3 regions of the Psychrobacillus sp. FSL H8-0487 genome follow, and region 2 is predicted to be linked to each of the others. Evidence: predicted binding sites of a transcription regulator. Region 2 holds the regulator's gene; each other region holds the start of a gene.

The links. Region 2 encodes CtsR, which represses protease genes until heat stress. Its sites were predicted from a motif close to ATGGTCAATAAAGGTCAAACA; they were not measured.
Region 1: MHI47_RS04755 (ATP-dependent Clp protease ATP-binding subunit) is a predicted target of CtsR. The motif match lies at 5,210-5,230, and genes of this name have one in related genera.
Region 3: clpP (ATP-dependent Clp endopeptidase proteolytic subunit ClpP) is a predicted target of CtsR. The motif match lies at 3,508-3,528, and genes of this name have one in related genera.

The regions. Positions count from the first base shown of each region.
Region 1 covers NZ_JBBOZA010000001.1:1,002,781-1,010,140, forward strand. The annotation lists gene MHI47_RS04720 (alpha-amylase family glycosyl hydrolase) at 1-429, shown strand, start outside; gene MHI47_RS04725 (DUF3231 family protein) at 490-999, opposite strand; gene MHI47_RS04730 (DegV family protein) at 1,124-1,975, opposite strand; gene MHI47_RS04735 (Cof-type HAD-IIB family hydrolase) at 2,139-2,951, opposite strand; gene MHI47_RS04740 (prolyl oligopeptidase family serine peptidase) at 3,083-3,841, shown strand; gene MHI47_RS04745 (metal-sulfur cluster assembly factor) at 3,908-4,228, shown strand; gene MHI47_RS04750 (Crp/Fnr family transcriptional regulator) at 4,375-5,070, opposite strand; gene MHI47_RS04755 (ATP-dependent Clp protease ATP-binding subunit) at 5,255-7,360, shown strand, end outside.
Region 2 covers NZ_JBBOZA010000001.1:3,669,808-3,677,167, reverse strand. The annotation lists gene rsgA (ribosome small subunit-dependent GTPase A) at 1-640, shown strand, start outside; gene MHI47_RS18830 (CtsR family transcriptional regulator) at 859-1,332, shown strand; gene MHI47_RS18825 (UvrB/UvrC motif-containing protein) at 1,349-1,897, shown strand; gene MHI47_RS18820 (protein arginine kinase) at 1,887-2,981, shown strand; gene MHI47_RS18815 (ATP-dependent Clp protease ATP-binding subunit) at 2,978-5,428, shown strand; gene radA (DNA repair protein RadA) at 5,586-6,956, shown strand; gene MHI47_RS18805 (PIN/TRAM domain-containing protein) at 7,149-7,360, shown strand, end outside.
Region 3 covers NZ_JBBOZA010000001.1:2,839,654-2,847,013, reverse strand. The annotation lists gene MHI47_RS14535 (gluconeogenesis factor YvcK family protein) at 1-968, shown strand, start outside; gene whiA (DNA-binding protein WhiA) at 997-1,938, shown strand; gene MHI47_RS14525 (HPr family phosphocarrier protein) at 1,956-2,213, shown strand; gene MHI47_RS14520 (hypothetical protein) at 2,358-2,768, shown strand; gene clpP (ATP-dependent Clp endopeptidase proteolytic subunit ClpP) at 2,829-3,425, opposite strand; tRNA gene MHI47_RS14510 (tRNA-Arg) at 3,591-3,662, shown strand; gene MHI47_RS14505 (catalase) at 3,766-4,704, opposite strand; gene MHI47_RS14500 (LemA family protein) at 5,001-5,579, shown strand; gene MHI47_RS14495 (TPM domain-containing protein) at 5,579-6,379, shown strand; gene MHI47_RS14490 (hypothetical protein) at 6,443-7,360, opposite strand, start outside.

The DNA of each region.
Region 1 (7,360 bases), 2.7 Mb from region 2:
GAATACTTAAAGGATATGGCCTCCATTCGCACAAAGTCTGAAGCAATGCGAACTGGTAAAATGGAATTATTAGAAAACAAAGATGGTTATGCAGTATACAAACGTTCTTCGGATGAAGAAACATTTTATGTGGTAGTGAATAATACAAGTGAGACCAAAAGAATAGATCTTTCTAGTGATGAAATCGGTGAAGATAAAGAACTGCTTGGTTTATTTGAATCGGATATAGTCCGTGCTACCGATGATGGTTCTTACCGTTTAGTATTAGATAGAGAGATTGTCGAAGTATATCAAGTTAAAGATGATACAGGACTAAATAGTGCTTATATCGCTGCAATGGTCATTGCTTATCTACTGTTTATGTTATTTTTGATCATTGTTTGGCGTAAAGGGAAACAACGCCGAGTAGATGAAGAAAAAAGTAAATAACTAAAAAAACTGTCCACCTGTATTTACGGGTGAACAGTTTTTTTGTGGGACTGCGAAAAACTATTTTTTACTAGGGAAATTATGAAGAGGTGGAGATACCAACCACCCTTTACTTTTGTTTAAGCGTAGAATTTTTGCACCAATTTGAGTTTTAGCTATATGAAATTGTCCGTAAAGCATAGCAATATCTTCGCGGATACTTTCACCCATTACTTTGCTACATGCTACTAGTCCAGCAGCTGAATCCATGGCTAATGCCGCTCCAATTTCAGGGTCATTAAATCGTGCACCAACCGGAATATCTTCAAGTCGAGCATCTGCGCGAGCAGGGGGTGCAGGTGGTAAACCAACGGAATTTACTTTTAATATCTTCTCAATTTGTTTATTTTCTTCTTCCATAGCTTTATAGCACTCTTCTATCAACTGTTTTAGTTCATCATCACCTGCATGATTATAAAAAGTTTGATATGCGGCGATTAACCCGTTATTAATTACTAAGTTTGACCACAGAGCATATACTTCACCGTAATGTAAAGGTTCTTCTTTTGGATTACCACTCAAAATTCCCATTGTCTCACTCCTAGTTTATATTTTCACAGAATTTCTCCATGTAAATGGTAGTATGTGAAGTAAATGAGAAAGTATTCTCCAAAAAAAATAAGATCTACATAAACTATAGATCTTACTTTAACTTTTATGGTCGTTTATTTAAGAAAAACAGTCCCATTGTTCCTGGACCAACGTGCGCACCAATAGTTGAACCGATGGAATATATTTCAATATTCTTCGGATTGAATCTTTCTACAATCATTTGCTTTAAATCTAGTACTGTCGCTTCATCATCACTATGACAAAGAGCGATTGTCTGTTCACTTATAGTATCTCCTCGTTCATCCATCATATCAAGCATACGCTTCAACACTTTTTTACGTCCACGGATTTTCTCTAAAGGCACGAGCTTGCCTTCTTCTACGTGGAGCAGTGGTTTAATATTAAGTAACCCTCCAACAAATGCGCTCGCTTTAGAAACTCTCCCACCACGTGCTAAATAATCTAAATCCTCCACGGTAAATAAATGTTCCATATGCTCGGCATGAAAATGTGCTTTTTCAATAATTTGAGCCGCATCCATTCCTTCATCACGCAGTCTAACTACTTCTTTAACGACCAAACCATATCCTAGTGATGCACATTGAGTATCGATAATCGTCAGTTTTAAATCTGGATACGTTTCTAATAATTGTTCCCGCATCATCATAGCTGTGCTATAGGTTCCGGAAAGAGCCGATGAAAATGCAATATATAATCCTTCTTCTCCTGACTTTGCAAGATCTTCAAATAAGCGTAAAAATAATTCAGGTGAAACTTGTGAAGTTTTTGGATGCTTCCCTGCACGTATTGCAGCATAAACTTCCGAAGAATCAATACTAATAATATCCTCGTATTCATCTTCCTCAATATGAACTCTAAGTGGTGCTAAAAGAACGTTATTTTCTTCAAAAAAACTCTTAGGTAAATCTGAAGCACTATCAGCAAATATTCTCATTTCCCATCCTCCTGTAACTCTATTTATTTGTATTAATTTCATAATTACTTGTTTCAAATTTAATATAACTTTTGCGTGGCATCATATTTTTAATCATTTTAGAAATTGTTGATTTTGGTTGTTGGAGGGTAACGTGTCCGCCTGGAGTGAAAAACAGCAGAATCTATTTAGTTAAGTTTAATCTTTCTATTAGGAATTCTGCAATACCATCTTCATTATTCGTTAAAGTTACTTCATTGGCGATGGATTGAAGAGGACTAATTGCATTACCCATAGCTACTCCAACACCAGCATATTCTATCATTTCTAAATCATTATCTTCATCACCAAACGCAATAATACGTTCCTTTGGTATGTTTAAGAACTTGGATACTTGGGAGAGTCCAACCGCCTTATTTAAACCATGGCGTACAATTTCAATAACATCCCAAGGTGCACCCCAACGACGATGATCGATTACTTCCGCGTGAACATCTCTTAAATGCTGGCGTACTAAATCGACCGAGTCTTCTTCTGCGTGGATAAGTAAACTAGTTGGGTCTGTTTTCAAAAGGCTGCGTAAATCTCCGGTAGTTACCTGTGGATTCCCTAATGAAAATGCTGAGAGTATTTTTTCATCGTGATAATGTAAATATACATCATCTAATACCTCCGCGAGCATATTTTTGATGGAATAACCTTCTACCGCTTCAACTACTTGTTTGACAACCTTTAAATCTATCGGTGTATGTACAGTTTTCCATGAGGATCTTCCAGGATGATGAACAAATGCTCCGTTAAAGTTAACAATTGGTGTACTCAAACCGAGCTCTTTATAATACATTTCACTGGATCTATAAGGTCTACCAGTGGCAATCATTACTTCATGTCCCTCATTTTTTGCCTGCTGAAGTATATTTTTAGTTTTTGTTGAAATTACTTTTTCATCGGTCAATAAAGTACCATCTAAATCTAACACGATTAAATTTGGTTTCATAAAAAAAACTCCCTTCTATCTTACTTTAAAGTGTATCGTTTTCAATGAATAACGTCAAAATGTAAAATCAGCCTCTTTGAACTCTTAAGATTACTTTGGTAGAATAATGATAGAAGAAAGGCGGGATAGCAATGATAGTTACTACCGAGGCATGGGGAAACATTCCGTTATTACATATTTTTAAAGAAGAAACAAAAAAGGATGCTCCAATTGTCATCTTTTTACACGGATTTGAAAGTGGAAAAGAGCATAACCTACATTACGCTTACCAACTTGTACAACAAGGCTGTCGCGTCATTTTACCAGATGCACATCTACATGGAGAACGAGATGAAAAATTAGATGAAGTAGAAATAAGTCTTCGTTTTTGGGAAATTGTTTTAACTTCTATCGAAGAAGTTGGGCATATTAAGCTTGAGTTAGAAAAACGTGGCTATTTCACAGGTCAAAAAATTGGTATAGGTGGAACGTCAATGGGTGGTATTACTACTCTAGGCTGTTTAACAGTCTATCCATGGATTGACGCTGCTGCTATTATGATGGGTACGCCTGGTTATGTAGAACTTGCGAAAGGACAAATTGCTTCCGTTGAACAAAAAGGATTCAAAGTACCATTGAATGCGGTTGAACGAAAAAATATGTTCGACACATTAGCTACTTTTGACGCATCAAACTATCCTGATAATCTTATTGAAACGCCATTATTCTTCTGGCATGGAGAAAAGGATCCTGTAGTACCATATGAACCAACTGCCCAATTTATCGCTTCGCTTAGAAAGCGATATGATAAAAAGAACATAGTCTTGATGAACGAGAAGTCAGCTGGACATGCAGTATCACGAAAAGGATTGCTAGCTTCTATGCAGTGGCTTGCGGATAGTTTGGCATAAACTGTTGAGTTTGATATGATTGATATATAGCCTGTTAAGCGGGATAAAATAGAGGAGGTTTTCAATATGAGTCAAGATGAAGAACAAGACATGAAGGATAGTATGATGGCCGCTCTGGAAAATGTTATCGACCCTGAACTAGGCATAGATATTGTCAATTTAGGTTTAGTATATGATGTGCAATTAGCAGATGAAGATATTGCAAAAGTTACCATGACATTAACATCAATCGGTTGTCCAATGGGTCCACAGATTGTAGATCAAGTAAAAACAGCACTTAGTGAACTACCTGAAGTAAAAGGAACAGATGTGAATGTTGTCTTCAATCCACCATGGTCAAAAGACAATATGTCCCGCTACGCTAAAATAGCACTAGGAATTAGATAATAAAATACATCGAGTAAAAAGTCGAATCCTAGTAGATTCGACTTTTTATTATGAAGCTCCACAATAGTGCCCTGAGTTAAACACGATTCCTTCTAAGTTTCACCTTCCAAAATCCAAACAAAAAAGCCGCTGAATTAGCTCAGCAGCTAGTCAATTCGACAAATATGCAATGGACAGTTATCACACTCAACTTCTGTGCGTAAAAAAGGTAGATTATGAATTGTAATCATACCATTATCTAACGATAGAACCCTTTTTTTCTTTAAGTCATTTAAAATCCGATTTACAACTTCTCTGCTAGTAGCACAAAAGTTGGCCAACTCTTGATTGGTCAATGCGCGATCTATTAGTATACCACCATCCTCTTGTTTTACCCCATATGTATTTGTTAATCGTATTAATGTGGACAATAACGCACCTTTTTTCCCATGGAGCAATAAATCTCTTAAGCGAGTTTCGTTTTTTAAATTATGCACTTGTAGGATTTGAAGCCATTCTTTCATAAGAGTAGAATCATCCGATAAGTATTTTTCCAATGTAGAACGAGATAATACTAATAAGTGGGTAGGTTCTATTGCATTTGCCGAAACGGAATGATACAAAACTTCGCAAAAAATAGAAGTTTCTCCTATAATCGTATTATTTCCAGTAATTCTCAAAGTTAATATTTTTCCGCTTTCTGTATCCTTACTTATGCGAATGGTACCTGTTTTTACAAGAAAAACATCTTCTGACCTTTCACCTTCTAAAAAAATGGATTGATCTTTATCTACTTTTAAGTTGACTCCATATTGTTCGAATAGTGCATGTATACCTTGTGAATTGGAACTTTGTTCATTCATAATTATTACTTCCTTTCCGATATTCACATTTGTTTTCATATGTGCACTTTCATATATAATAGCATATTTAGGTAATTTACTTAACCAAATATCATGCCATATTTCTTTACAAAGGTTATAGGAAAAACGTATACTTATATTAGTCAAAGAAGGTCAAACTATTTCGCGAGGAGAGGTTTGTAAAATGCAAATGAAACAGCAAGATGAAAAAAGTCCTTTAGAAACGTACGGTAGAAATCTAGTAAATGCAGTCAAAGAGGGGAAAATGGATCCTGTTATTGGGCGTGATCAGGAAATAAGGGATGTTATTCGAATCCTATCGAGAAAAACGAAAAATAATCCTGTATTAATAGGCGAACCAGGGGTAGGGAAAACGGCCATTGTAGAAGGACTAGCCCAGCGAATTGTACGTAAGGATGTACCAGAAGGCTTGAAAGAGAAACAGATTTTTGAGCTTGATATGAGTTCGTTAATCGCTGGTGCAAAATATCGCGGAGAATTTGAAGAACGCCTTCAAGCCGTTTTAAAGCAAGTGAAAGATAGCGAAGGACAAATTATTTTATTCATCGATGAAATTCATACGATAGTTGGCGCAGGGAAATCTGATGGTGCAATGGATGCCGGTAATATGTTGAAACCAATGTTAGCGCGCGGGGAATTGCATTGTATTGGAGCTACAACACTCGATGAATATCGAATGTATATTGAGAAGGACCCAGCACTTGAAAGACGCTTCCAACAAGTAATGGTCAGAGAACCTTCTATAGAAGATACAGTTTCTATTTTACGCGGACTGAAAGAACGCTATGAACTACATCACGGGGTGCGAATCCATGACCGAGCAATTGTAGCAGCGGCAGAGCTTTCAAATCGCTATATAACAGAACGGTTTTTGCCAGACAAAGCAATCGATTTAGTTGATGAGGCTTGCGCGATGATTCGGACAGAAATCGATTCAATGCCGCAGGAACTCGACGAAGTTACAAGAAAAATGATGCAGCTTCAAATTGAAGAACAAGCGTTAATGAAAGAAAAGGATGCAGCAAGTCAAAAAAGACTAGAGCAATTGCGTAAGGATTTAAAAGAATTAGAGACTTCAACAAGTGAAATGCGAACAAAATGGCAGCTAGAAAAAGAGGCTATTCAAGTAATTCAACAAAAACGAGAAGTACTGGATCTCTATCGCCGAGAATTAGAAGAGGCGGAAAATCAATACGATTTAAACTTAGCAGCAGAGCTTCGCCATGGTAAAATTCCCACACTAGAAAAAGAGCTTCAAGTGTATGAAAACCAAGTAAATGAAGATACAGAAACTCGTCTATTACGAGAAGAGGTAACAGCAGAGGAAATTGCCTCTATTGTTTCAAGATGGACTGGTATTCCTGTAACAAAGCTGGTAGAGGGAGAAAGAGAAAAGCTTTTACGCTTGAATGAAACATTAGGAGAGCGAGTAGTTGGACAAGATCAAGCTGTCCAGTTAGTGACAGAGGCGGTTTGGCGTGCAAGAGCAGGTATTAAAGATCCTCATAAACCAATTGGATCTTTCTTATTTTTAGGGCCTACGGGAGTTGGTAAAACGGAACTTGCTAAATCATTAGCGGCAAATTTATTTGACTCTGAGGAGCATTTTATACGTATTGATATGTCGGAATATATGGAAAAGCACAGTGTTTCTCGTTTGGTTGGAGCACCTCCAGGATATATCGGGTATGAAGAAGGCGGTCAATTAACAGAGGCTGTTCGTAGAAATCCGTATTCAGTCGTGTTGCTCGATGAAATAGAAAAAGCACATCCAGATGTCGCAAATATTTTATTGCAATTGATGGATGATGGACGAATAACGGATAGCCAAGGTAGAATTGTAAACTTTACAAATACAATTGTCATCTTAACTTCTAATATTGGCTCAGGGTACTTAGCAAATACAACTGGGGAAGTATCGGAACAAGATGAAAGCCTTGTGATGAGTGCATTACGTGAACATTTTAAACCAGAATTATTAAATCGTTTAGATGATATTATTATGTTCCATTCCTTAACCACGCATCATTTCATTAAGATTACAGAAAAATATGTGAAACAACTTCAAAGTCGTTTGCATGAACAAGAAATAGAGTTGCAAGTAGATGATTCAGTGATACGGTGGATTGTTGAGGAAGGTACAGATGCAGCATTTGGTGCAAGACCATTGAGACGATATATTCAACGTTACTTAGAAACGGCAGTAGCTAAATTGCTAATCGGTGGTACTGTTCTACCTGGCAGTAAGGTAGTTGCTAAAATGGAAGAG
Region 2 (7,360 bases):
CCCCATCGTTGTATTAACGAAAAAAGATGCTTGTGAAGACCTAGAATATTATATGAAAGAAGTAGAGGCTATTGCATTTGGTGTGGATATATTTGCAGTGAGTAGTGTGACCGGCGAAGGTATCGATCGATTAGGAAGTCTATTATCCTCTCATAAAACAGGTGCACTTTTAGGTTCTTCCGGAGTTGGGAAATCATCCTTGATAAACGCCTTGTCAGGTGTAGAAGTAATGACTGTCAATCATATAAGAGAAGATGATAGTAAAGGGCGCCATACAACCACTCATAGAGAGTTGACGCTGTTACCTGAAGGTGGCTTACTAATTGATACACCTGGGATGAGAGAGTTTCAACTTTGGGATACAAGTGATGGGGTGAGTGCTAGTTTTCAGGATATCGAAGACCTAGCATTAGATTGCCGTTTCCGTGATTGTCAGCATGTAAAAGAGCCTGGTTGTGCAATTCGGGAGGCTATTGATAATGGTACTCTTAAACAAGAACGATACAAGAGTTATGTAAAACTGATGCGAGAGCTTGCGCATATCGACCGCAAAAGCGATGCTGCAGCCAAAAAAGCAGAAACGAATAAATGGAAGCAAGTTACGAAGTCTCAACGAAATAATTATAAAAAGAAAATTTAATTTAGCTGTAGCTATAGAAGGTTCAATTAGTCATTCTAGAAAGATAAAAAAGATTTATTGAATAGGAATAGTCATAATAATATATCCTAAACTACAAACAATGGTTTGTAGTTTTTTCTTGTTTTTAAGTGCAAATCGTATCAATTGCACATACAAAAAATTCTCGTTATAATATAGTCAAAGTTAGTCAAAGTCAGTTTGTGAGAAGAGGTGAGAAGATGAAAAATATATCTGACATAATTGAAGGGTATTTGAAGGCTATTATAGAAGAAGGAAGTAAGGAACAAATCGAAATTAAGCGAAGTGAAATCGCGGAGAAGTTTCAGTGTGTTCCATCTCAAATAAATTATGTAATCAATACACGATTTACCCAAGATCGCGGATACTTAGTAGAAAGTAAACGAGGTGGAGGGGGATATATTCGAATCCTCCGCGTTCGAGCTCATACAAAAGCTGATCTAATAGAGCATATTATACAAACACTAGAAAATGGGGCTTCAGAATCGGTCACGGAAGATATTGTTTTTCGATTGATCGATGAAGATGTTATTACTAAACGTGAAGCAAAACTCATTTTAGCAGCTTTAAATAGAACGACTCTGGTGATTCCATTACCTGCCAGAGATGAACTAAGGTCTCGTATTTTATGCGCCATGTTATTAACATTAAAATATGAAAAAAGTGAAAAATGAACGGGGTGTGTTAAAGGTGATTTGTGAAAATTGTAAACAAAGACCGGCGAAAGTAACGGTTACCCAAGTGCATAATGGTGAACATCTTGAAAGACATTATTGTGAAGTCTGTGCAAATAGCCTCCACCCGTTTTACGTTGAGTACAAACAAGATCCACTATCTTTACATCAACTATTATCGAACTGGTTTAGTCAAACAGAACAACAACCAATGCAACAAAAACAACAAAAAAATATAATTGTATGCGATGAATGTGGTTGGTCGATCCAGCGTTTTTTAGATGAAGGAAAATTTGGTTGTGCAAATTGTTATAACAGTTTTCGCCCTCAGTTACCGAATGTATTTAAGCGACTTCATAATGGAAACACGAAGCATACCGGGAAGGCTCCAGGTGCACTAGGAGAGAAGATTGCTTTAAAGAAACGTATAGAAGCCATTCGCACTCAAATGAAAGATGCTATTGCCACGGAAAGTTTTGAGGAAGCCGCAAAGTTGAGAGATGAAGCCAGAGATTTGGAAAGTCAACTTTCAACAGGAGGAGGTGACCAAACGAATGTCAATTGAACACTTTTTAGATAACTCCATTTCTAGTTGGATGGCTGGTGTTGGACAGCATTCAGATATCGTGATGAGTACAAGAATACGCTTAGCTAGAAATCTGAATGGCTATCGTTTTCCTTTAGCATTTACAGAAGACGAGGCGCATAAAATTGACCAATCTGTATCTGCCACTTTGTTAGATGCAAGTGACGAATTAGATATGCAATTTTCTTCCATTCATATAAAGGATGTATCGGAACTAAGTCGCCAAGTGTTAGTAGAGAAACATTTAATCAGTCCAAAGCTCGCTAACTCGCCTATGACTGGCTCGGTTTTATTATCAAATGATGAATCGGTTAGTGTAATGGTCAATGAAGAGGATCATATTCGTATACAATGTCTTTTTCCAGGGCTTCAAATTCAAGAAGCCTATGCACAAGCAGATGTGCTAGATCGTGTATTAGATAAAGAATTACCATATGCGTTTGACGAGCAGTTTGGTTATTTGACAAGTTGTCCTACAAATACAGGTACTGGCTTGCGTGCATCTGTCATGATGCATTTACCGGCATTAACGATGACCAAACAAATGAACAGAATTGTTACGATCATTTCAAGACTTGGAATGGTTGTTAGAGGAATTTACGGAGAAGGTAGTGAAGCGCTCGGTAATGTATATCAAGTGTCCAACCAAACCACACTTGGTAAGTCAGAAGAAGACATACTTGCTGATCTTCAGAGTATTACCGAACAAATTATTCAAAAAGAAAGAGAAGCACGAGATGCACTTCTAAAGCATTCGGCCAATACACTAGAAGACCGACTATATCGATCTCTAGGAACTTTATCATTTGCCCGTATCATGGCAACGGATGAAGCAGCGAGATGCCTATCGGATGTACGATTAGGAATAGATATGGGACTCATAGAAGATGTTGATGTATCTATCTTGAATGAATGTATGGTGTTTATGCAACCAGGATTTCTACAAAAATATGCGGGAACTTCATTGAATACTTCTGAGCGGGATATGTTTCGCGCGAAGCTGTTAAGGGAAAGATTGCAAAAAGAAGAAAAACAGAAAACAAAGGGAGAGGAATCTGAATGATGTTTAATCGTTTTACACAAAGATCTCAAAAAGTATTACAACTAGCTCAAGAAGAGGCTATACGCTTGAAGCATGAATCTATTGGAACAGAACATATATTACTTGGTCTTATCCGAGAAGGTAGTGGAATTGCTGCAAAAGCATTAGAGGCAATAGAAGTAGATTTAAAAGTAATTGAAGCAGGGATTGAGGAACTAGTAGGAGCAGGCAAAGAAGAAGTTGGCCCAATTGTTAACTACACTCCTCGTGCTAAAAAAGTGATTGAGCTTTCCGTAGATGAATCTCGAAAACTTGGGCATTCATATATTGGAACAGAACATCTATTGCTTGCATTAATCCGTGAAGGAGAAGGCGTAGCTGCTCGTGTCCTAAATAATGCAGGAGTAAGTTTAAACAAAGCTCGTCAACAAGTACTTCAATTATTAGGTAGTACAGAGCAAGCGCACGGCAATGGCAACAATGGAACAGCTCCAGCTAGTACACCGACACTAGATGGTCTAGCTCGTGACTTAACACAAATTGCAAGAGAAGGTACATTAGATCCTGTAATTGGTCGTAGTAAAGAAATTACAAGAGTAATTGAAATCTTGGCTCGTCGTACAAAAAACAATCCAGTTCTAATTGGAGAACCAGGTGTTGGTAAAACGGCTATTGCTGAAGGGCTTGCACAGCAAATCGTCCAAAATGAAGTGCCAGAAATCCTACGCGATAAACGTGTAATGACACTAGATATGGGTACAGTTGTTGCTGGTACAAAATATCGTGGGGAATTTGAAGATCGTTTGAAAAAAGTGATGGATGAAATTCGCCAAGCAGGTAATGTTATCCTATTCATTGATGAACTTCATACGTTAATTGGTGCTGGAGGAGCAGAGGGTGCTATTGATGCTTCGAATATTTTGAAGCCTGCTCTTGCTCGTGGAGAAATTCAATGTATTGGTGCAACAACATTGGATGAGTATAGAAAATATATCGAAAAAGATGCCGCGCTTGAACGTCGTTTCCAACCAATTCAAGTAGATGAGCCTTCAGTAGATGAAGCGATTCAAATTATTTACGGTTTACGTGATCGTTATGAAGCTCATCATCGTGTGAAGATTACGGATGCAGCGGTTGAAGCGGCCGTGAAAATGTCAGATCGTTATATTTCTGATCGTTTCTTGCCAGATAAAGCAATTGACTTAATAGATGAAGCGGGTTCTAAGGTACGCTTACGTTCATATACAACACCTCCTAATCTAAAAGAATTAGAAGCTAAACTAGAAGCAATCCGATCTGAAAAAAATGCATCAGTTCAAAGTCAGGAATTCGAAAAAGCTGCATCATTCCGTGATAAAGAGCAGAAGCTCAAAGATGAACTAGAGAAAATGAAAAACAATTGGAAAGAAAAACAAGGAAAAGAAGAATCTGAAGTAACAGTAGAAGATATCGCAGCAGTTGTTTCTATGTGGACTGGGGTACCAGTGTCTAGATTAGCACAAACGGAATCTGAAAAGTTATTAAAACTAGAAGATAAATTGCATGAAAGAGTAATTGGTCAAAGTGAAGCAGTGGATGCAATTTCAAGAGCTATTCGTCGTGCTCGCGCGGGATTGAAGGATCCGAAACGTCCTATTGGTTCGTTTATCTTCTTGGGACCTACTGGTGTAGGTAAAACGGAGCTTGCTCGCGCTTTAGCAGAAGTGATGTTCGGAGACGAAGATGCAATGATTCGAGTAGATATGTCTGAGTACATGGAAAAACATTCAACTTCTCGTCTAGTTGGATCTCCTCCAGGATATGTAGGTTTTGACGATGGTGGGCAATTGACAGAAAAAGTACGTCGTAAACCATACTCTGTTATCCTGTTAGATGAAATTGAAAAAGCACATCCAGATGTCTTTAATATTCTTCTTCAAGTGTTAGAGGATGGACGATTAACAGACTCTAAAGGTCGCACAGTAGATTTCCGTAATACAGTAGTAATCATGACATCAAACGTTGGTGCGGATGCACTTAGATTCAATAAATACGTTGGATTTAACTTAACAGAAGGTGGCAAAACGGATTATAAAGATATGAAAGGCAAAATGCTAGAAGAATTGAAAAAAGCATTCCGTCCAGAATTCTTAAACCGTTTAGACGAAATGATTGTGTTCCATTCGCTTGAAAAAGAGCATTTAAAACAAATTGTTTCACTTATGACAGAGCAATTATCTAAACGTTTGAAAGAACAAGGTATTGAATTAGAAATTACAGAAGCAGCACAAGACAAAATTACAACTGAAGGATATGAACCAGAATACGGTGCACGTCCTCTACGCCGTGCAATTCAAAAACATGTAGAAGATCGTCTATCCGAAGAACTTCTTAAAGGAGAAGTATTAGACGGGCAACATGTAATATTTGATGTAGAAGACAATGAATTTGTGGTTCGCAGCACTAAATCGTTAGTTACAGAAGGTTAATATAGCGGGCATTCCGAAAAATATTTCCGGAATGCCCTTTTTAACTTGTAGCTCTGGAAGCAGCAGTTCGATCGCTACAGACTGGTCAATAAAGACAGAGTTCGTCATTATTGCAATTCTTTCAGAGGCGCTTGTGCTTTTCATAGTAGGAGGTATTATGGCTAAAAAGAAAACGAAGTTTATGTGTAATTCATGTGGATATGAGTCCGCAAAATGGATGGGAAGATGTCCTGGGTGCGGTGAATGGAACACAATGGTAGAAGAAACGGAAATAATATCCAAAGGCCCGAAACGCTCGTTTCAGCATTCAGATGGCACAGCACAGAAGGCGACCCCAATAATTTCAGTAGTAACAGCTGATGAACCACGAGTGACAACTGACTTTGCTGAACTGAATCGTGTGTTGGGCGGTGGTATTGTCCCTGGGTCGTTAATATTAATAGGTGGAGATCCGGGTATTGGTAAGTCGACCCTTCTTTTGCAGGTTTCTGCTTTACTTGCGAATAAAGGAGAAAGAGTACTGTATATTTCGGGAGAGGAATCCATCCGTCAGACGAAGCTTCGGGCAGAACGATTAGGGGTAACATCAGCAGAGCTTTATATCTATGCTGAAACCAACTTGGAGTTAATCAATGAAACTATTGAGAGTGTAGAGCCAAAATTTGTTATTGTCGATTCTATTCAAACTGTTCATCATCCCGATGTAACAAGTGCACCGGGAAGTGTATCACAAGTTCGAGAGTGTACAGCAGAGCTAATGCGGATTGCCAAAACTAAAAATGTAGCAATCTTTTTAGTGGGACATGTAACAAAAGAGGGACAAATTGCAGGACCTCGTATATTGGAACATATGGTAGATACTGTTTTGTACTTTGAAGGAGAACGTCACCATACGTACCGTATTTTAAGATCTCAGAAGAACAGATTTGGCTCTACGAATGAAATCGCCATTTTTGAAATGGTCCAATCCGGATTAAAAGAAGTACTTAATCCTTCTGAATTATTTCTTCAGGAGCGGTCTCATGGAGCAGCTGGATCTGCAATTGTTGCCTCGATGGAAGGTACCAGACCTATTTTAGTAGAAATTCAAGCGTTAGTGACTCAATCTAGTTTTAATTATCCGAAACGTATGGCTACTGGTATTGATCAAAACCGTGTTTCCTTACTAATGGCAGTACTGGAAAAACGAATGGGATTACTACTCCAAACGCAAGATGCTTATATAAAAGTGGCGGGAGGAGTAAAATTAGATGAACCTGCGATCGATTTAGCCGTCCTAGTAAGTATCGTCTCAAGTTTCCGAGATACAGGGGTTACACCAACTGACTGCTTTATTGGAGAAATTGGTTTAACTGGAGAAGTGAGAAGGGTGTCTAGAATTGAACAGCGTGTTCAAGAGGCTGCAAAGCTTGGCTTTAAAAGAGCGATTGTACCGGCCTCAAACCTCGGAGGATGGGATTACCCTCCAGGCATTCAAATTGTAGGAATCGAAACAGTTAACGAAGCGATGAAAGAAGCATTTTCATAATAATAAGGCATTCTATATGTCTAGCTCTGGTGTCCAACCGATCAAGTAGTTTCAAAATGCCGGATAAAGGCAAAGGAAGCCTTTATCCAGCATTCTTCCATTATTTTTGGGAATAGAGTGGGCAACTGCGCTTGTCTGATTAGACTTATTGGGAAAGATGCAAGTATAATGAAATTAATGGAGGTGGCATGCTTGTTAAAATGGATTATCCAAATTGCTTTTGTTTTAATTGGTGGAACATTGGGGTTACTATTCTTACCGCACTTATATGAGCTTTTTAATTTATCTAACAACCCTTGGATTCACAATCCGTATGTATCTGTTTTAGTAGGAGCAATTTTGTTGTACGTGGCTGCATTGTTTATGACCGACTACTTGATTAATTTTATCAAATGGATGGAAGA
Region 3 (7,360 bases), 830 kb from region 2:
GATCTACAAAACATCGTAAAAAATTGGTGATACTTGGTGGAGGTACGGGTCTGTCTACATTACTTCGTGGCTTAAAGAAATTTCCACTGGATATTACAGCAATTGTAACGGTCGCAGATGACGGTGGTAGCTCTGGGCGACTACGTGATGAATATGATATACCGCCTCCAGGGGATGTTCGAAATGTGTTAGCAGCCCTTTCCGATGTGGAGCCTTTAGTAGAAGAAATGTTTCAGTATAGATTTTCTCAGTCAGAGGAATTGAAAGGTCATTCACTAGGCAATTTAATGTTAGCTGCCCTAACCTCTATAACAGGGGATTTTGCGCATGCCATAACGGAAATGAGTCGAGTGCTAAATATTCGCGGTAAAGTTCTACCTGCAGCCAATCAAATAGTAACTTTACATGCATTGTTTGAAGATCAAACAACCGTTGCGGGAGAATCTAAAATCCCTAAGTATGGTAAAAAAATTGAAAAAGTATTTATTACTCCTACGGACGTGAAACCGCTGCCAGAAACGATTAATGTCATTCGTCAGGCAGATGTTATTGTTATTGGTCCAGGAAGTCTATATACTAGTATTTTGCCTAATCTATTAGTGCAAGATATTCAACAAGCAATTAGGGAATCGAACGCAAAGAAAGTGTATATATGTAATTTAATGACACAGGCAGGGGAGACAGGGAATTATTCTGCATATGATCATGTAAATGCCCTGATCGAACATGTCGGAGAGAATTTCTTAGATGCTGTGTTGATAAGTAAGGAAGAAATTCCCGAAAATGTTCAGTATATGTATAAACAAGAGCAAGCATCTCCTGTTAAAATAGATATTGACCAATTAAAAAAGTTGAATATAGATATAGTAAAAAAAGACATTTCAGTCGTTCATGGCGGTGCAGTCCGTCATGATGCAACCGAAGTGGCGAAATGGCTTGTAGAATACGCAGACGGTTTAAAAACTTAACCCGTCCAGGAGAAAGGGGGAAACGGAAATGTCGTTTGCTTCTGAAACAAAAAAAGAGATGACCCAGGAAGAATCAGAACCTTGCTGTGCACGGGCAGAGCTATCAGCGCTTATACGCATGAATGGATCTCTCTCTTTTAGCAACAAAATGTTAAGCTTAGATGTACAAACAGAAAATGCAGCTATTGCTAGAAGACTATATACGTTGATAAAATCGTTATATCCATATCAAGTAGAATTGCTCGTTCGAAAAAAAATGAGGTTGAAAAAGAATAATATTTATATTTGTCGTATTAGAGATGGGGCAAAAAGTCTGCTAGAAGATCTTCAAATTCTAAAAGACGGCTTTCAATTTGAATATTCTATCTCCAAAGATCTTGTCTCAAAAAATTGCTGTAAGCGTGCTTATCTTAGAGGTGCCTTTTTAGCAGGAGGATCAGTAAATAATCCGGAAACTTCTTCTTATCATTTAGAGATTTATTCTTCCTATAAAACACATAGTGATGCACTAGTAGATTTGATGAACGGATATGAACTAAATGCGAAAACAATTGAACGAAAAAAAGGGTTTGTCGCCTATTTAAAAGAAGCAGAAAAGATATCCGATTTTTTAAGTATTGCGGGTGCTCATAGAGCATTACTAAAATTTGAAGACGTTCGAATAATTCGAGATATGCGAAATAGTGTAAACCGACTAGTAAATTGCGAAACGGCCAATCTGAATAAAACAATTAGTGCAGCCATTCGCCAAGTGGACAATATACGTTTTATCGAAAATTCTATCGGATTAGATCGGTTACCTGAAAAACTTCGTGAAATAGCTAGGTTACGTGTAGAGTATCAAGATGTTACACTTAAAGAACTAGGTGAGATGGTTTCCTCAGGCGATGTGAGTAAATCAGGTGTTAATCACCGATTGCGAAAAATAGATGAAATAGCAAATGCGCTTCGTAATGGAGAGACAATTTAAGAAATGGGGAGTAGACTATGGCAGAACAGCAGGTGGAAGTAAAATTATCTTCAGGACTTCAAGCAAGGCAGGCTGCACTTTTTGTACAAGAAGCAAATCGTTATATTGCAGATGTCTATTTAGAAAAAGATACTAAAAAAGTGAATGCAAAAAGTATTATGGGAATTATGAGTTTAGCGATCAGCAAAGGAACAAAAGTAGGCTTAAGTGCAGACGGTTCCGATGCAGAGGAAGCAGTAGAAGCTTTAGCTAACTTCATCTCGAGTGAATCATAAAAACGAACGGCCTCATTAGTCATTTAGACGAAAGGGCTATTTTTTTTGAGGAAAATAAGGCATTATAAAACTCAAGAAGTTAGGAAAGTAGTTGCTCCATAACTATTTAACGGTATCTTAGTAAATAAGATAGGTGGTGACTGTTTGAAAAAGAATTTCATCTTAGGGTTCTTTTTATGCTTAATCGTTTTAGCAAGTATTCAATTATCCAAAAGTACCCTAATAGAAAATGCATTAACGGATGAGTTTTTTAGTAGTAATACTATTTTAAGGATAGAGGAAATAAATAAGACAAATTTTACAGAAACCAATACATCATTAGAAAAGCAGCAAGAAATGAAAGAATTACTAAAAGGACAGAAACTATCAATACTGGAGAAATCATTTGATCCACTTAAGGCAGAATACAGGATAGTGTCAACATCAAATCCGAATGACCAAATATATATATTTGTTGAGGAAAATGTAATTGTATTTCCGCATAAAAGTAGTAGAGGATATAAAATAAAAAATAATCATGAGCTGATAAGAGAAATTGATTTTTTATTGAGGTGAGGAAATTTCTTTTTAAAAAATCCCAAAGGAATAAATTCCTTTGGGATTTTAGTGGATAGATTATGCTTTTTTCATTTCGCTACGATCGATAATATGATCGATTAAGCCATATTCTTTAGCACGTTCAGCAGTCATGAAGTTATCACGATCTGTGTCTTTTGCAATGACTTCGATTGGTTGACCAGTACGTTCAGAAATAATTTTGTTTAACTTATCGCGTAAATGTAAAATGCGTTTTGCAGCAATTTCGATTTCAGTTGCTTGCCCTTGTGCTCCACCAAGTGGTTGGTGAATCATTACTTCTGCGTTAGGAAGCGCATAACGTTTCCCTTTTGTTCCAGCAGTAAGTAGGAATGCTCCCATAGAAGCAGCCATACCGATACAAATTGTTTGTACATCAGGTTTGATGAACTGCATTGTATCATAGATTGCCATACCAGCAGTAATACTTCCGCCTGGGCTATTGATGTAGATAGAGATATCTTTTTCTGGATCTTCTGCTTCTAGGAATAATAATTGTGCAACGATTGAGTTTGAAACGTTGTCATCAATAGCACTTCCAAGCATAATGATACGGTCTTTTAATAATCGAGAGTAGATGTCATATGCACGCTCTCCACGATTAGTTTGTTCAATAACAGTAGGAATTAAATTCATCCTGATTTCCTCCTTCAAAGGTGGGTTAAATTATTTAGTTACTGAGAAAAGTTCCCTCAGTTGTAACTTTATCATACACATAATGGTCAAGGAAGGTCAAATGTTAAGCTTTGAAATGTTTGCTTGAATTATATGCCTTCTATTTGTATAATAGATAAGTCGCTTGCCCTTGTAGTGTAATGGATAACACACAAGCCTCCGAAGCTTGTAATGTGAGTTCGATCCTCGCCGAGGGCATATTATTTCAACATAGTTATACATAAGATATTTCAATCCTCCGTTTATTTTCTATATAAACGGAGGGTTTTTATTAGTTTAAAAATACTTGGGTTTGTATTGTTTAGGGTGTTTTTTCGTCCTCTTTATTTCTTCTATCAAAGGAAACTGCATAAGCATCATGTCTAAAATGAAGAATCGGATCTTCGGAAAGGTCGATACCTTCTCCAACTATTGTAGGGTCAAACAATAGACTTTCAGTAGGGAGTACCTTTTTATTTATTGTTAAACGCCCTACTAATATCTTTTGTCTATCAGATGGCCATTTATCGGTAGGGTCATCGGTAGGATCTGTATCTTCCCCTATTCGAATATAGAGCTCAAATCCGACAGAGCCTTTTTCTACTCGCTTCTCTAAGTCCTCGTGTAAATAATTCTTCGATAAATGAATGTTCTCCAAGATAGAAGGGGATTTTTCATCTTTTAAAGGATGCCATTCGTATTTTATAGATTGTCTTTTACCTTCAGCATTAACTAAATAGAATGCATGAATAGGGTAGTAGTTTAAAGCCGCATAGCTAATCGGAGGTTGCTTTAGCTGTTCCTTAAGAGTGAGCAATGTATTCTTATGCTCTGGAAAGGTTGTCAGAAGCTTAGCCACTCCTAAACCTAAATCTACGGAGTGAATACCCGTTTTATGAGAGCCTAAAATTTTCAGCATATCTATAAAGGTTTTAGGGTCTTTTGTGACGAACATTGGAACTGTTGTACACACTTGATGACTAATAGAACCATCTGGCTGATGGAAATGGATAGCCATTCCTTTAGCTGGAGATAAAAAATCTGCTGCAGAGGGGTCTGGTGGACTATTGGAAAAACGAACGGTAGCAGCTACTGGTTCTTGTTGAAGATGGGGTGCCGTCGTATATGGAATCGCATTTCCGTTTGGAATAAAAGTGGCTTCATAAAATTCGCCTTTTGCATGGGCACGTCGATAACCAGGAAATTTACCTTGAAGTTGTTCTAATGTATTAACGGCATTTTGCGGTAGTGAATTACTCATCCAATCACCTCGTTTTTTTGAATGAAAAGAAAGATTTCATTTATTAATCATTACCACTGAATAAATTACCTAAACAATGAAGTACTAAAAATATGTAAATATAGTATGAAATGGTTAGCTAAGCTGATTTATATCTAAAATATGTTTACTGGAGAAACGGAAAAGTCATCCAATCTAGTTACTTCTATATAAGGATAAGATGAAACTTATATATATTTGGTCCGTAAATGATAATAGGTTTTGTATTTTCGAATTAAAGGTACAATAATACTATAATTATTGAAGAGGTGAGCGAGTTGAAAAAATTATTAGTGCCCATTATTATAGTCGTTGTAATTATTGCGATAATCGCAGGGATATTTATGGGAAGTTATAACGGATTTGTAGACAAAGAAGAAAACGTAAATAATGCGTATGCGCAAGTTGAAAACCAATTGCAACGTAGAATGGATTTAATACCGAACTTAGTTAGTACCGTTAAAGGTTTTGCAGCACATGAAGAAGAAGTGCTTGGAAATATCGCAGATGCACGATCAAGATTGGCAGGAGCGGGTTCACCTGAGGAACAAGCTGAGGCAAATGATGAATTATCGGGTGCTTTGAGCCGATTATTAGTTGTTGTGGAGAATTACCCGGAACTAAAGGCTGATGCAAACTTTAGACAATTAATGGATGAACTTTCAGGTACAGAAAACAGACTATCTTTAGCAAGACAAGATTATAATACAGTTGTTTCGGATTACAATAAAAAAGTAAAACGGATGCCTGGTAGTATTGTAGCGTCTATGTTTGGCTTCGATGAGAAAGAATACTTTAAATCAGCTGAGGGAGCGGAAGAAGCGCCCGTAGTCGATTTTGAAGGAGATGGAGAGTGATGAAGAAAAGTGCATATGCTATCACATTTGCACTTCTCCTTACATTCCTCTTCCCATTATTAACTTTTGCAGAATCTAATTATCCGAAGCCTTTACCAGGTGAATTATATGTGCAAGACTTCTATGACGTTCTAACAGAAGAGCAAGAACAAGAAATTGAAAGGCTTGGACAAAACCTAGAAAATGCTACTGGTTCGCAAATCGTTGTAATGACAGTAGAGTCTTTAGAAGGTCAGGATGTAGCGACATATGCTGTAGATGTAATGCGAGGCTATGGTATAGGGGATGAAGAGAAGGATAATGGTGTACTTTTTATCTTGGAAATGGATCCTGATAAAGTAGAAGGCCGTGATGTATACATTGGGGTCGGCTACGGTTTAGAGGGAGCTTTACCGGATGGTAAGATTGGTAGAATTTTAGATGATTACACCTTTCCTTACTTAGAGAGTGGGGATGTACCAGGTGCTATTCTTTCGACTTATCAGCTATTATATAATCAGGTAGCTACTGAATACGGTTGGGACGGCGAGTTAACAAGTCCCAAAGGTCCTTCTCCTCTTGTAGGCTCTACAGATGGCGGTGGATCCACGATTAGAACAATTATTGTAGGTGTGATTGTCATATATATAATTGTTAGTTTAATGTCTGGAGGCGGAGGTAGTTCCAGTTCTGGTAGAAGACGAGGTATTAGTGGTAGAAGCTTCGTAGGCTTCGGCGGAGGCGGAAGAAGTTCCGGTGGTGGCTTTGGAGGTTTTGGCGGCGGTAGCTCAGGTGGTGGAGGAGCAGGTCGTAAGTGGTAAATATTAAAGCAAGTTTCTTAAATAAGATATAAACTAGAAAAAACCAACAAATTGTTGGTTTTTTTATTCGTTTTCAGCGAATTCCTCTAAAATCAGCCTGACTTTCTCATACATCTCAACATGAGATTCTATAGTGATATCGCCAAGGTTTCCAAAGTCAGCACCTGTTGCGAACATTAGCACCCCATCATCGAATATGGTAATTGTATACAACGTATTTCCTTTATCTGCAGCATTTGTTAAGTAAATTTGATAATTATCGATTTGAGGAAGAGCTGCCGACCTCTCCGTACTTTCTTGTTCAGTTGCAGCTTTTATAGGAAGGTCATCAAAGTTTTCCATAATATTATTTATCTTATTCTTGTCCGAAGTACAACCCGATTCAAATTCTACTTTCTCACCTTGGACATTCTTACGAGTATTAAAGCAAAGCGTATCGAAGGAAATATCAATAAGAGGTGTTCTAACATCCTGATTATCTTCCACATATGCAGGGAAGTTTTCAATTTTCTCTTGAAGTTCTATGCCTCCACCATCCCTCACGCCATTATAACTCCCTATTTTTCCAGGCTCAGATGTAGAAAAGATAAATTCTTCTTTCAATGTATGGAAAACTTTCTGACCTTCGTTATTAGTTAGGGAGACTTCGATAATGGGACGATAGATATTTGGATGCTCTTTTTCCTGTACTACTTTGACATTTTCTAAATGCACTTCGATGCTGTTCTCTATAAGACTATAGTTATATTTGAAAATCAAATTCGATGCAATTGCATTTTTTAACATGTTCTCAGTAAAATATTCACCATAAATAGTTGAATAATAATCCATTAAATCTGTGTATTTCTTTGATTGTAGAAGTTGGTCGTACTCTTCTTGGTTCTTCGTTTCCGTTAAACTTTGGAGGTACCACCATTCTTCTTGTAAGCGAGCAAGCTCCATATCTGGTCCATTATATTCTCTCTCTAACACCGCTCGAAT